3 regions of the Agrobacterium sp. DE0009 genome follow, and region 2 is predicted to be linked to each of the others. Evidence: predicted binding sites of a transcription regulator. Region 2 holds the regulator's gene; each other region holds the start of a gene.
The links. Region 2 encodes LexA, which represses DNA repair genes until DNA is damaged. Its sites were predicted from a motif close to TGTTCNNNNTGTGTTCNG; they were not measured.
Positions count from the first base shown of each region.

Region 1: the regulator LexA is predicted to act here: its motif matches at 1,639-1,656, upstream of recA (recombinase RecA).
Region 3: the regulator LexA is predicted to act here: its motif matches at 2,759-2,776, upstream of FS804_RS07995 (DNA recombination protein RmuC).

Region 1 covers NZ_VEIU01000001.1:60,631-64,937, forward strand. The annotation lists gene FS804_RS00365 (pseudouridine-5'-phosphate glycosidase) at 1-497, opposite strand, end outside; gene FS804_RS00370 (carbohydrate kinase family protein) at 527-1,468, opposite strand; gene recA (recombinase RecA) at 1,715-2,806, shown strand; gene alaS (alanine--tRNA ligase) at 3,040-4,307, shown strand, end outside.
Region 2 covers NZ_VEIU01000001.1:548,401-552,707, forward strand. The annotation lists gene FS804_RS02805 (ABC transporter ATP-binding protein) at 1-434, shown strand, start outside; gene purU (formyltetrahydrofolate deformylase) at 548-1,393, shown strand; gene lexA (transcriptional repressor LexA) at 1,619-2,341, shown strand; gene FS804_RS02820 (glutathione S-transferase family protein) at 2,606-3,283, shown strand; gene FS804_RS02825 (ComEC/Rec2 family competence protein) at 3,303-4,307, opposite strand, start outside.
Region 3 covers NZ_VEIU01000001.1:1,583,099-1,587,405, reverse strand. The annotation lists gene trmB (tRNA (guanosine(46)-N7)-methyltransferase TrmB) at 1-518, shown strand, start outside; gene FS804_RS08000 (ribokinase) at 580-1,479, opposite strand; gene FS804_RS07995 (DNA recombination protein RmuC) at 1,534-2,727, opposite strand; gene def (peptide deformylase) at 2,877-3,389, shown strand; gene fmt (methionyl-tRNA formyltransferase) at 3,435-4,307, shown strand, end outside.

The sequences.
Region 1 (4,307 bases), 490 kb from region 2:
GCTTTCGCGCCGGCGCAGACGACGATGACGCCCGTTTTGGCAAGCTCGGTCAGGTCGGCGGAAATGTCGAAGGTCTCTTCCGCACCCTTGTGCACGCCGCCAATGCCGCCGGTCGCGAAAACGCGGATGCCGGCGCGGGCGGCGGCGATCATGGTGGCGGCAACCGTCGTTGCGCCCGTGCGGCGCTCGGCGATCGCAAAGGCGATATCGGCGCGTGAGACCTTCATCGCATCCGTGGTCTGGGCCAGCGCCTCAAGCTGATCCTTCTCAAGGCCGATATGCAGCGTGCCGTGAATGACGGCGATGGTGGCCGGAACCGCGCCCTGATCACGGATGATCTGCTCGACGCTTTCCGCCATCTCGATATTGCCGGGATAGGGCATGCCATGGGTGATGATGGTCGATTCGAGCGCAACGAGCGGCGCACCGCGCTGCTTGGCGGCGGCGACTTCCTGAGAATAGACGATCGGCAGGAGAGGGGAGATGGGGCGGGTCATTTCATCTGTTCCAGTTCTTAAAAGCGGGTTCATGCCAGCATTTCGGCCTGGGGAACAAGCCCCAACATGGCTTCGACACTGTCTTTTGATAGGTCGTGGGATGTCGCAAAGGGCGATTGCACGGTAATCGCCGCTGCCGCGGCCCCCTGTCTCAACGCCTCCCTAATTGTTTTTCCCTCCGCAATGGCAGCGAGGTAACCGGAGGCCATGGCATCCCCGGCGCCGGTGACGTCCTTCACCTCACGGATGAGGGGCGGGTGGAGGATTGCTTTTTCCGTTTCGTTGAAGGCCACGACTTCGCTTGCGCCGCGGGTGACGACGCCGCCGGAAAGCCCGGCCTCGCGTAAAATATCGGGCCAGTCGCGCACGTCAGCCGCCGTCTTGCCAGTGAGCGCGCAGGCTTCCGCCTCATTCATGAAGAGGATGTCGATATCGCCGAGCGCCGCTTTCAGCTTCACCGCCTTTGCCGGCGAAATGGCGATGGCGGCGAGCGGCTTTTCGCAGGCGCGGGCAACGAGGCCTAGTGCCGTCAGCGTATCCTCAGGCAGGTTGGCGTCGCAAAGCAGGATATCGCTCGCCGTTATCGCCTCGCGGACAGTGCGTATCTTGAGGCGGCGCGGGGTGAAGAGCTTGTAGAGATCCATATCGGCCAGCGCGATGACGAGATTGCCGTCACGCTCCAGAATGGCGGTGTAGCTCGGTGTGCGCCGGTCGAGGAAGGTGAAAGGCGTGTCCTCGACTCCCGCCTGTCGCGCAGCCTCCGCCACCGCTTCGCCCGTCACGTCGCCGCCGCGTGGGGCGATGATACGGACTTGAAAGCCGAGCCGGGAAAGGTTGCGCGCGGCGTTGAAACCGCCACCGCCCGCCTCTTCCATCCAGGAGCCGGGGTTGCTGGCGCCCGGCGCCGTTTCAGTCTCGATCATGCCGCGCCTGTCGATGTGCGCGCCGCCCAGAACGAGTATTTTCTTCACGCTTGCATTTCCCTCTTTGGCGGATGGAAAGACCGGACGATTCGGCCTAAACTGACGTCTTCCTGACCTCGCCTCCGGTTTACGGCAAGCGGCCGCGCACAGAAAAACGAAAGCAGAACAAACGACTTATCACTATTTGTTTTCAATATGCTGGCTCAGCCTTGTGAAATGAGAACAAATAGAGTACATACCGTTCCCATACTGCTACATTGCCTGTGCGGCTTCAATAACCTAAAGGTGGTTCGGATGGCACAAAATTCTTTGCGTCTCGTAGAGGATAAATCGGTGGATAAAAGCAAGGCACTGGAAGCGGCGCTCTCCCAGATCGAACGGTCGTTCGGCAAGGGATCGATCATGAAGCTCGGTTCTAATGAAAATGTGGTTGAAGTGGAAACCGTTTCGACGGGCTCGCTCAGCCTGGATATCGCGCTCGGCATCGGCGGTCTGCCGAAGGGGCGCATCATTGAAATTTACGGTCCGGAAAGCTCGGGTAAAACGACGCTGGCGCTGCAGACCATTGCGGAAGCCCAGAAGAAGGGCGGCATCTGCGCCTTCGTCGATGCCGAACATGCGCTCGATCCGGTCTATGCCCGCAAGCTTGGCGTTGATCTGCAGAGTCTGCTGATCTCGCAGCCGGATACGGGCGAGCAGGCGCTTGAGATCACCGATACGCTGGTGCGCTCCGGCGCGGTTGACGTGCTCGTGGTCGACTCCGTTGCGGCGCTGACGCCGCGGGCGGAAATCGAAGGCGAGATGGGTGATAGCCTGCCGGGTCTTCAGGCGCGTCTGATGAGCCAGGCGCTGCGCAAGCTGACCGCTTCGATCTCCAAGTCGAAATGCATGGTCATCTTCATCAACCAGATCCGTATGAAGATTGGCGTCATGTTCGGTTCGCCGGAAACGACGACCGGCGGTAACGCTCTCAAGTTCTACGCCTCGGTTCGCCTCGACATCCGCCGTATCGGCGCTGTCAAGGAACGCGAAGAGGTTGTCGGCAACCAGACGCGCGTCAAGGTCGTCAAGAACAAAATGGCGCCGCCCTTCAAGCAGGTGGAATTCGACATCATGTATGGCGAAGGCGTTTCCAAGACCGGCGAGCTTGTCGACCTCGGCGTAAAGGCCGGCATCGTCGAAAAGTCTGGTGCCTGGTTCTCCTATAACAGCCAGCGTCTCGGGCAGGGGCGTGAAAATGCCAAGACCTTCCTGCGCGACAATCCGGATACGGCCAACGAGATCGAACTGGCGTTGCGCCAGAATGCCGGTCTGATCGCTGACCGGTTCCTGCAGAATGGTGGTCCGGATGCCGGCGACAGCGATGGTGACGGTGACGAAGGGTGATATGCAAGAAGGTTCGGACATCGACCGTCTGGCCGCTTCGTTGAAATGAGCTGATTGAAATGAATTGGGCCGTGTGATTTCCCGTCGCATGGTCCTTTTTCTTTGTCGGTGCGCCTTCACCGGTCTCCATGGCTGGACAGGGCAGGATACGGACGATAAAAGCCAGTGATTTTGCAATATAGCCATCGTTACAGGTGGCGGTGATGGACTCCAGCTGTGAGCGGTGTGTGGGCATGAGCGGTGTAAATGAAATTCGGTCGACCTTTCTCGACTACTTCAAGAAGAACGGACACGAGATTGTGCCCTCCAGCCCGCTGGTGCCGCGCAACGATCCGACGCTGATGTTCACCAATGCCGGCATGGTGCAGTTCAAGAACGTCTTTACCGGTCTGGAAAGCCGTCCCTATTCCACCGCCGCAACCGCGCAGAAATGCGTGCGCGCTGGCGGTAAGCATAATGACCTCGACAATGTCGGTTATACCGCCCGCCACCACACCTTCTTCGAAATGCTCGGCAATTTCTCCTTTGGCGATTATTTCAAGGAAGAGGCGATCACGCACGCCTGGAACCTGATCACCAAAGAATTCGGCATCGACCGCAATCGTCTGCTGGTCACGGTCTATCACACCGACGACGAGGCCTTTAACCTCTGGAAGAAGATCGCCGGTTTCTCCGATGACCGCATCATCCGCATCCCGACCAGCGATAATTTCTGGGCGATGGGCGATACCGGCCCCTGCGGTCCCTGTTCCGAAATCTTCTACGACCACGGCGATCATATCTGGGGCGGCCCGCCCGGCTCGCCGGAAGAAGATGGCGATCGCTTCATCGAAATCTGGAACCTCGTCTTCATGCAATATGAGCAGGTGACGAAGGAAGAGCGTATCGACCTGCCGCGCCCGTCGATCGATACCGGCATGGGTCTGGAGCGTATTTCCGCGCTGCTGCAGGGCAAACATGACAATTACGATACGGACCTGTTCCGGGCGCTGATTGCCGCTTCGGTGGAAGCGACAGGCGTTCCGGCTGAAGGTGAGAAACGCGCCAGCCACCGGGTCATCGCCGACCATCTGCGCTCGTCCGCCTTCCTCATTGCCGATGGCGTCCTGCCGTCCAATGAAGGCCGCGGTTATGTTCTGCGCCGCATCATGCGCCGCGCCATGCGCCATGCCGAGCTGCTCGGCGCGCGCGAGCCGCTGATCTACAAGCTGTTGCCGTCGCTGGTGCAGCAGATGGGGCGTGCCTATCCGGAACTGATCCGCGCCGAAGCGCTGATCTCCGAAACGCTGAAGCTCGAGGAAACCCGTTTCCGCAAGACGCTGGAACGCGGCCTATCGCTGCTTTCGGATGCAACTTCTACCCTGCACAAGGGCGACATGCTGGATGGCGAAACCGCTTTCAAGCTTTACGACACCTATGGTTTCCCGCTCGACCTGACGCAGGACGCGCTGCGCGCCCGTGAAATCGGCGTCGACATCTCCGGCTTCACCGATGCCATGGA
Region 2 (4,307 bases):
ATATCGAACTTGGCGGTTTCCTGCGTTCCCGTCAGGAGCGCGACGAGACACGCGATGCTGTTTACACACTCTTCCCGCGCCTTCGCGAACGCCGCAAGCAGCTCGCCGGAACACTGTCCGGCGGCGAAAGGCAGATGCTGGCGCTCGCGCGGGCGTTGATGAGCCGGCCGAGACTGCTGCTTCTCGATGAGCCGAGCCTTGGACTTGCACCGCTGATTGTCGCCGAAATCCTGCGTATCGTCGCCGACCTGCGTCAAACCGGTGTCTCCATCCTGTTGGTCGAGCAGAATGCCCGCGCCGCGCTCGAAATTGCCGACGAAGCTTATCTCGTCGAACTTGGTGAAGTGCGCCGCTCAGGCCCAGCTTCCGAACTCGCCGTCGATCCCGCTCTGATGGCGAGTTATCTCGGGCCGGGCGAACACGCCATCCAGTGACATCCGCGACCGCTTCGTGCTGACGCTCGGCCCCGTGGAAACGGGGCGTGGCTCCGCGTGGGCGCCGCTATGACAGCAGTCCAACCGCAACTCCATCTTCCAGGAGGCTTTAGATGAATTACGTCCTGACGCTGCGCTGCCCCAACAGAAGCGGAATCGTCGCTGCGGTCTCGGGCCGCATCGCACAGCATGGCGGCGATATTTATGAAGCTCAACAATTCGACGACCATGAAACGGGCATGTTTTTCATGCGTGTCGCCTTCTCCATGGCCGGCGACGAGGCAGGCTTTCGCAATGGACTTGCCGAGGAGATCGATCGCTTCGCTCTCGACGCCACGCTGCGTCCAGCAGGTGCGCCGCGCAAGCTGCTGCTGCTCGTTTCCCGCTTCGACCACTGCCTCGGCGATCTTCTCTATCGCCACCGCATCGGCGAATTGAATGCCGAGATCGTCGGCATCGTCGGCAACCACCCCCGCGAGGCCCTGAACCTCACGCTGATGGGCGGGATAAAGTACCATCACCTGCCGGTGACAAAAGACAACAAGGCCGAACAGGAAACGCGCATCAAGGACATCATCGAAGAAACGGGCACCGACCTCGTCGTTCTTGCCCGCTACATGCAGATCCTGTCGGACAACTTCTCCGAATACTTATCCGGGCGCTGCATCAACATTCACCACTCCTTCCTGCCGGGTTTCAAGGGCGCAAAGCCCTATCACCAAGCCCATGAGAGGGGCGTCAAAATGATCGGTGCAACGGCCCATTACGTCACCCGCGATCTCGATGAAGGGCCGATCATCTGCCAGGACGTCGAGCCGGTCAGCCATGCCGATACACCGGATGAGCTGGTCCGCAAGGGACGCGACATCGAGCGACGCGTGCTGGCCCGGGCGGTTTCATGGCACCTTGAGGACCGGGTGCTTCTCAATAAGAACAAGACGGTCGTTTTCGCGCGATAGCACAGCCCGATCTACACCCTGACCTGAAACGCGGAACAAATGGGACGCGTCGGGGCCCCGCCTGGGAACGACTTCTGGAGCTTTGGTTACCTCCAATTTGCAAAATGTAAATCCGAGCGAAGCTTAACCAGATTTTAGGGGATTGCGGAACACATATGGAACATATAGTGTTCGTTCTGTATTTGTTTCGCGACTCCAACGACGATTCTCAAGGGTGTTTTCCTCATGCTCACGCGCAAACAGCAGGAATTGCTTCTCTTCATTCATGAGCGAATGAAAGAGTCCGGCGTGCCGCCCTCCTTCGATGAAATGAAGGATGCACTCGATCTTGCTTCCAAATCCGGCATCCACCGGCTGATCACGGCGCTCGAAGAGCGCGGGTTTATTCGCCGGCTACCCAACAGGGCTCGAGCGCTCGAAGTCATCAAGCTTCCGGAGGCCTATACGCCGGGCGCAAGGCCGCAGCGCGGCTTCTCACCGAGCGTTATCGAAGGCAGTCTCGGCAAACCGAAAACGCCGGAGCCGCCCCCTGCTCCCAAGGCACCCGCAAATGACATTGCAGGTGCGGCGACCGTACCTGTCATGGGCCGGATCGCTGCCGGTGTGCCGATCTCGGCCATTCAGAACAATACGCATGACGTGGCCGTTCCAGTGGACATGCTAGGCTCAGGCGAACATTACGCGCTTGAGGTCAAGGGCGATTCGATGATCGAGGCCGGCATCTTCGATGGCGATACGGTCATCATCCGCAATGGAAATACGGCCAATCCGGGCGATATCGTTGTGGCGCTGGTGGATGATGAAGAAGCCACGCTGAAGCGGTTCCGCCGCAAGGGTGCATCCATCGCGCTGGAAGCGGCGAACCCGGCCTACGAGACCCGCATTTTTGGGCCTGATCGGGTGAAAATTCAGGGCAAGCTGGTGGGGCTTATCCGGCGCTATCATTGATGCCGCCGTCGGTCTGGATAAAACCGGATCGATTGGCAAGACATATCTAGCCTTCAAGATGAATGGCGCGTCATTCCGGTGGATTGATGCGCTTTTTTCTTTTGAAGGCATGAAGGTGCTTTTGAAAGGGTCAAGGCGGGTTTGACACGAATTCGGCCTGGATGTCGTTCACCCATCAACGGGCTTTATGAGTGCGATGGATTCTTTGCGATATTCGCCGCAACGTCGCTGGTATAAAACTGCGACACAGTCAGGAGACACGCCATGTATGATCTTTATATCGCAAACAAGAACTACTCCTCCTGGTCGCTGCGGCCATGGGTGTTGATGCGCACGCTCGGTATTGCCTTTGAAGAGAAACTCGTTCCCTTTGGCGAAGGCGTCTCATTTTCCACCTTTTCTCCCACCGGCAAGGTCCCCTGCCTCGTCGATGAGGGTGTGACGGTCTGGGAATCGCTGGCGATCGCGGAATATCTCGCCGAGCGTCATCAAGGGGTCTGGGCAAGCGACAAGCAGGCCAGAGCCTGGTCGCGTTCGGCGGCAAGCGAAATGCATGCGGGATTTTCGTCGCTGCGCAATCTCTACCCCATGTCGGTCGGCATTCGTGTCACGCCAAAGCGTGGTGATGCCGGGCTGGCAGCTGATATCAAGCGTATCGATGTTTTGTGGAGCGAAGGCCTTTCGACCTTCGGTGGTCCTTATCTCGCCGGCCAGAAGTTCACGGCAGTGGATGCCTTCTTCTGCCCCGTGGCATTCCGTTTCCAGACTTATGGTGCGGATCTATCCCCCGCAGCAAAGGCCTATTGCGATCGCCTGCTCGCCCTGCCCGCCATGCGCGAATGGTATGAGGCAGGCCTGAAAGAAATGTGGCGGGACCCAGCGCATGAAGACGAAATCGCCAGCATCGGTCAGTTGACTGCGGATCTGCGCGCGAAGGCTTGAGACGATTTGCCGGCGGCAATCATTGCGACGCCGCCAGCAGACGCGTGATCGTTTCCGGTAGCTCATGCTCGTAGCGACCAGATTTCCAATCGTAATACCGATGTTCGCTCCAAGACCGGTTCATGCCTGCGGTCGAAGCGCGCAGTTTTTCCACGACGCCCGGCTGATTGGCTGACGCGAAGTTGATCTCCACTGAACCAATGCGCCGCAAGATGTCTCGATTGAGAAGCAGCGCGCCTGAGCGGCACTGTGAAAACGAGGTTCTCTGGGAAACAATGACGACGTCGGCGATGTCACATGCCTTTCCAGCCAGACGCCCTTCCTCCAGCACGATGATCCATTCGCCGCTCTGTGCCTGCGCCACGCACCAGCGACCCCGCTTGCAGGTGAAAACGCCCGGCGTTCCCGCTTTCAGCGCAACCGCCATCTCGCGTGCGGCGGCTCGCAACTCCTCCTGCGACAGCTTTGCTTTTTTGGTAAACGTCTCTGGCCGGTCCCGCTGCAGAATAACCGGCGCCTGCGGTGTCTTGGCAAGCAGCAGCGCCCTCTGCCACTGGTCATAAATAAAGCCATGGGGTCGGGTTCTCGTGGTGTAAACCTTCTCATCGGCAAGAAGCGCCACCAGCGAGCCATCTTCATGAACGAGGAGATCCGGCAGATCGCGTTGAAATGTCGTTGCCGAGAGCCCGAAGGCAAGCAGCAGAGGCGGGATGCCCAAGAGCGCCAGGCGGGTGCGCAACAGGGTGAGCAGCAGAAAGCCGGCCGAGGCGATACCGATGAACCAGCCATGCGGGCGTCCGGTCGCTGCGCTTCCGCCCCAGGACGCAACTTCGTCCGCGACCTCGATGACCATCGCCATGCCATAGCCCATGACCTTCAGAAATGGCGCGTCGAGCCCGAACGGCATCAGCAGCATGGCGATCAGACCGAAGGGCATCACAATCAGCGACATCAGCGGCGTCGCGGCAAGATTGGCGAAAAGTCCATAGGTGGTGACACGTTGGAAATGTTCGGCGGAATAGAT
Region 3 (4,307 bases), 1.0 Mb from region 2:
GGCTGGAGATCGGTTTTGGCGGCGGTGAGCATCTCGCCCATCGCGCCGTCGAAAACCCCGAGACGGGTTTTATCGGCGTCGAGCCCTTCGTGAACTCCATGGCCAAGCTGCTTGCCACCGTGCGTGAGCGTGAGCTCATGAACATCAGGCTCTACGACGATGATGCGACGCAATTGCTGGATTGGTTGCCGGAAGGGTCGATCGATCACATCGATCTGCTTTATCCCGATCCCTGGCCGAAGAAGAAGCACTGGAAGCGTCGCTTCGTATCAGACGTCAATCTCGCCCGCTTTCACCGCGTGTTGAAACCCGGCGGCAAGTTCTGCTTTGCCTCTGACATCGACACGTACGTCAACTGGACGCTGCAGCATTGCGCCCGGCATGGCGGCTTTGAATGGACGGCGACAAGCGCTGATGACTGGCGCACGCCCTATGCCAACTGGCCGGGCACGCGTTACGAGAACAAGGCAAAACGAGAAGGCCGCAGCTCGGCCTATCTCACCTTCATCCGTCGCTAAAGCATTTCCAGCAAATGCGCGCCCCGGATTTACCTCCGGAAAATGCGCAAGCGGCAAGACCTCAGAGCGCCGCGTCCACTTCCGCCGCCAGCGGAATGGAAGGCTGGGCGCCGGCGCGTGTGCAGGCGAGTGAGCCTGCGACTGCGGCCCGCTTCAATGCACGTTCGAATTCGATGCCCTGATCAAGGCTGGCGGCAAGGTAACCACAGAAGGTATCACCCGCGCCAACCGTGTCGACCGGCTCGATCTTGAGGCCCGACGCCCTGTAGACCTTGCCGTTACGAATGGCGATCACGCCGTCGGCTCCAAGCGTGACGATCAATGTCTGGCCGGTCGTCTCGTGAAGGGCCTTGAGTTCGGTTTCCCGCCCGTCGCTGGAGAGGCCATTCTTGCCGATCAGCAGCTCGAACTCGGTTTCATTGGCAATGACGATATCGGCAAGAGCGCTAAGGCGCGGTGCGTCTGCGGTCAGCGGCGCGGTGTTGATGATTGTGGTGATGCGTTTCGCCCTGGCAGCCGTCAGCGCCGCCTCGATCGCTGCAGCTGGAATTTCGAACTGCAGCATCAGAATATCGCCCGCAGCCATTTCGGATATGGTTCTTGTAGCATCGGATGCGGAAACCTCGCCATTGGCAGCCGGAATGACCGAGATCATGTTCTCTCCGCCTTCACCGATCAGGATCACCGCCGTACCCGTTGCGCCAGGGGCGGTTTTGACCAATGACAGATCGGTCCCCGCGTCGCGCAGCAAGGTCAGTGCCGGAGCGGCAAAGGTGTCATCGCCCGCAGCGCCCGCCATCTTGACCGTGGCGCCCGCGCGCTGTGCAGCCAGAGCCTGATTGGCTCCCTTGCCGCCGGCGGCCGTGGAGAATGTATCTCCCGTGACTGTTTCACCGGGCTTGGGCAGGCGTTTGGCGGTCGCGACGAGGTCCATGTTGATGGAGCCAAAAACAGTAATCATGGGGCGCTGGGTCCGTATGAAATTTAAGCAAGGCGGCGACTTTGCCCGAGACGATCACTCGTCGTCAACTACCCGCAATTTGGCCGCACCGGCTCGGTTTTCCGCAAAGCGCCGGGCCTGGTCGATTTCTCCATGCGTCGCGTCTTTTTCCGTTGGTGAGAAGTCGAGTCCCTCGATCTTCTGGCCACGGGCCAGTACCTTGTCGGACGAGATGAGCATCATGTCGACGTCCTTCTGCGCCAGGCCGAAATGGGCCTGCAGCTTGCGCGTCCTGTCGTCCAGCCGCCGCACATCGTCCATGAGCAGCGCCACTTCACCCTGAATGAGATGCGCCTGCTCGCGCATGCGCTGGTCTTTCAGAACGGACTGGATGACCTGTACCGAGAGCATCAGCAGCGATGGCGAAACGATGACCACCCGGGCGCGGTGGGCGCGCTGCACCAGATATTCGAAATGCTGGTGAATATCGGCGAAGATCGACTCCGATGGCACGAAGATGAAAGCGGTATCCTGTGTTTCGCCGCGAATAAGATATTTCTCGGCGACATCGCGAATATGCACCTCCATGTCCCGGCGGAACTGCTGCACGGCGGCGCGTTTGGTTTCAGGCGTCTCGTCTGCCTTGATGGCGTTCCAGGCTTCCAGCGGGAACTTCGCGTCGATGACGAGCGGCGGCGCATTGTTCGGCATCTTGATGGTGCAGTCGGGCCGATAACCGTTCGAAAGCGTCGGCTGCAGCTGGAAGGCGCCCGGCGGCAGGGCGTCGGCGATCAGCGTCTCCATCCGTGCCTGTCCGAAGGCTCCGCGTGTCTGCTTGTTGGAAAGGATCGCCTGAAGCCCGACCACGTCCTTGGCCAGATCCTGAATATTGCCCTGCGCGGCATCGATGACCGCGAGGCGCTCCTGCAGGCGGCTTAGATTCTCATGGGTCGACCGGGTCTGCTCCGTCAGCGTTTCGCCAAGACGCTGCGACATGCCATCAAGCCGCTGGTTGAGCGTCTGGCTCATCTCGCTCTGGCGCGTGCCAAGCGTTTCCGCCATAGCCGCGATGCGTCCATGCAATTCGGACTGGGTTTTCAGGAGATCAGAGATTTCACCATCGGCTCCCGCCTTTTTCGATCGGTTTGTGGTCACAAGCCATGTCACCGCGAGGCCGAAAACCACCGCAGCAAGCAGCGCGCCGAAGCTGATATCGACGGAGCCGGCCCGAAGCGCGGGCTCAAGGAGAACGGAGAAGTCTATGCTCATGACTAAATCTAGCAGATTTCCGATGATTCGTAAGATCAAAACAAGAACATTCCTGCGGCGGAAATGAGTCCGGCAGAGCGGATGCCGCCCGCCCTTTTCATCGTCGTGTTTTTTATTTCCTCTGCGCGAGAGATACGTTATGGGAAGCCATGACCATCAAACCGCTTATCATTTTGCCCGATCCCGTGCTGCGCCAGCAATCCAAGCCCATCGAAAAGGTGGATGCCGAGGTGCTGCGTCTTGCCGACGACATGCTTGAAACCATGTATGATGCACCGGGGATCGGGCTTGCTGCTATCCAGATCGGCGTGCCGCGCCGGATGCTGGTGATCGATGTTGCGCGCGAAGGCGAAGAAAAGAACCCGATCGTCTTCATCAATCCGGAAATCCTCAAGGTTTCGGACGATATCTCCACCTATGAGGAAGGCTGTCTCTCGATTCCCGATTATTACGCCGAAGTGGAGCGCCCTGCGTCCCTCACCGTGCAATATGTCGGGCGTGACGGCAAGCAGCAGACGGTCGAGGCGGACGGCCTGCTCGCAACCTGTCTCCAGCACGAGATCGATCACCTGAATGGTGTTCTGTTCATCGACCATATTTCGCGATTGAAGCGTGACATGGTCATCAAGAAATTCACGAAAGCAGCCCGCGCAAAAGTCTGATCCGGCACACAGCTGACGGGGCGGAAGACAGGGCAGGGGGCGATCATGGCTCTTCGCATCATATTCATGGGCACGCCGGAATTTTCCGTTCCGACGTTGCGTGCACTGGTGGAAGCTGGTCATGAGATCACCGCCGTCTACACCCAGCCGCCGCGTCCCGGCGGCCGTCGCGGCCTTGATCTGCAGAAATCGCCGGTGCATCAGGCTGCGGAACTGCTGGGTTTGCCTGTGTTCACACCCGTAAATTTCAAAGCCGATGAGGATCGCGAGCAGTTCCGGGATTTCAACGCCGATGTAGCTGTTGTCGTGGCTTACGGACTGCTGCTACCTGAGGCGATTCTCTCCGGCACGCGTCTTGGCTGCTTCAATGGTCACGCCTCGCTGCTTCCGCGCTGGCGCGGTGCTGCCCCCATCCAGCGGGCGATCATGGCCGGGGACACCGAAACCGGCATGATGGTCATGAAAATGGAAAAGGGGCTCGATACCGGCCCCGTCGCGCTCACCGCAAAGGTGGCGATTGACGAAAATATGACGGCCGGCGAGCTGCATGACAGCCTGATGCTGACAGGCGCTCGGTTGATGCGTCAGGCAATGGACAAGCTGGAAGCAGATGAGCTGCCCCTCGTCGAGCAGGCAGAAGAAGGCGTTCTCTACGCCGCGAAAATCGACAAGGGCGAGACCCGCATCGATTTTTCAAGACCGGCGCAGGATGTGCATAATCATATTCGTGGCCTCTCGCCGTTCCCCGGCGCATGGCTGGAGATGGAGATCGGCGGCAAGCCGGAGCGCGTCAAGGTACTGGCGTCCGAGCTGGCGAGCGGTATGGGCGAGGCAGGCAGCGCATTGGATGACGTACTCACCATTGCCTGCGGCAGCGGCGCCGTGCGGCTCACCCGTTTGCAGAAAGCGGGCGGCAAG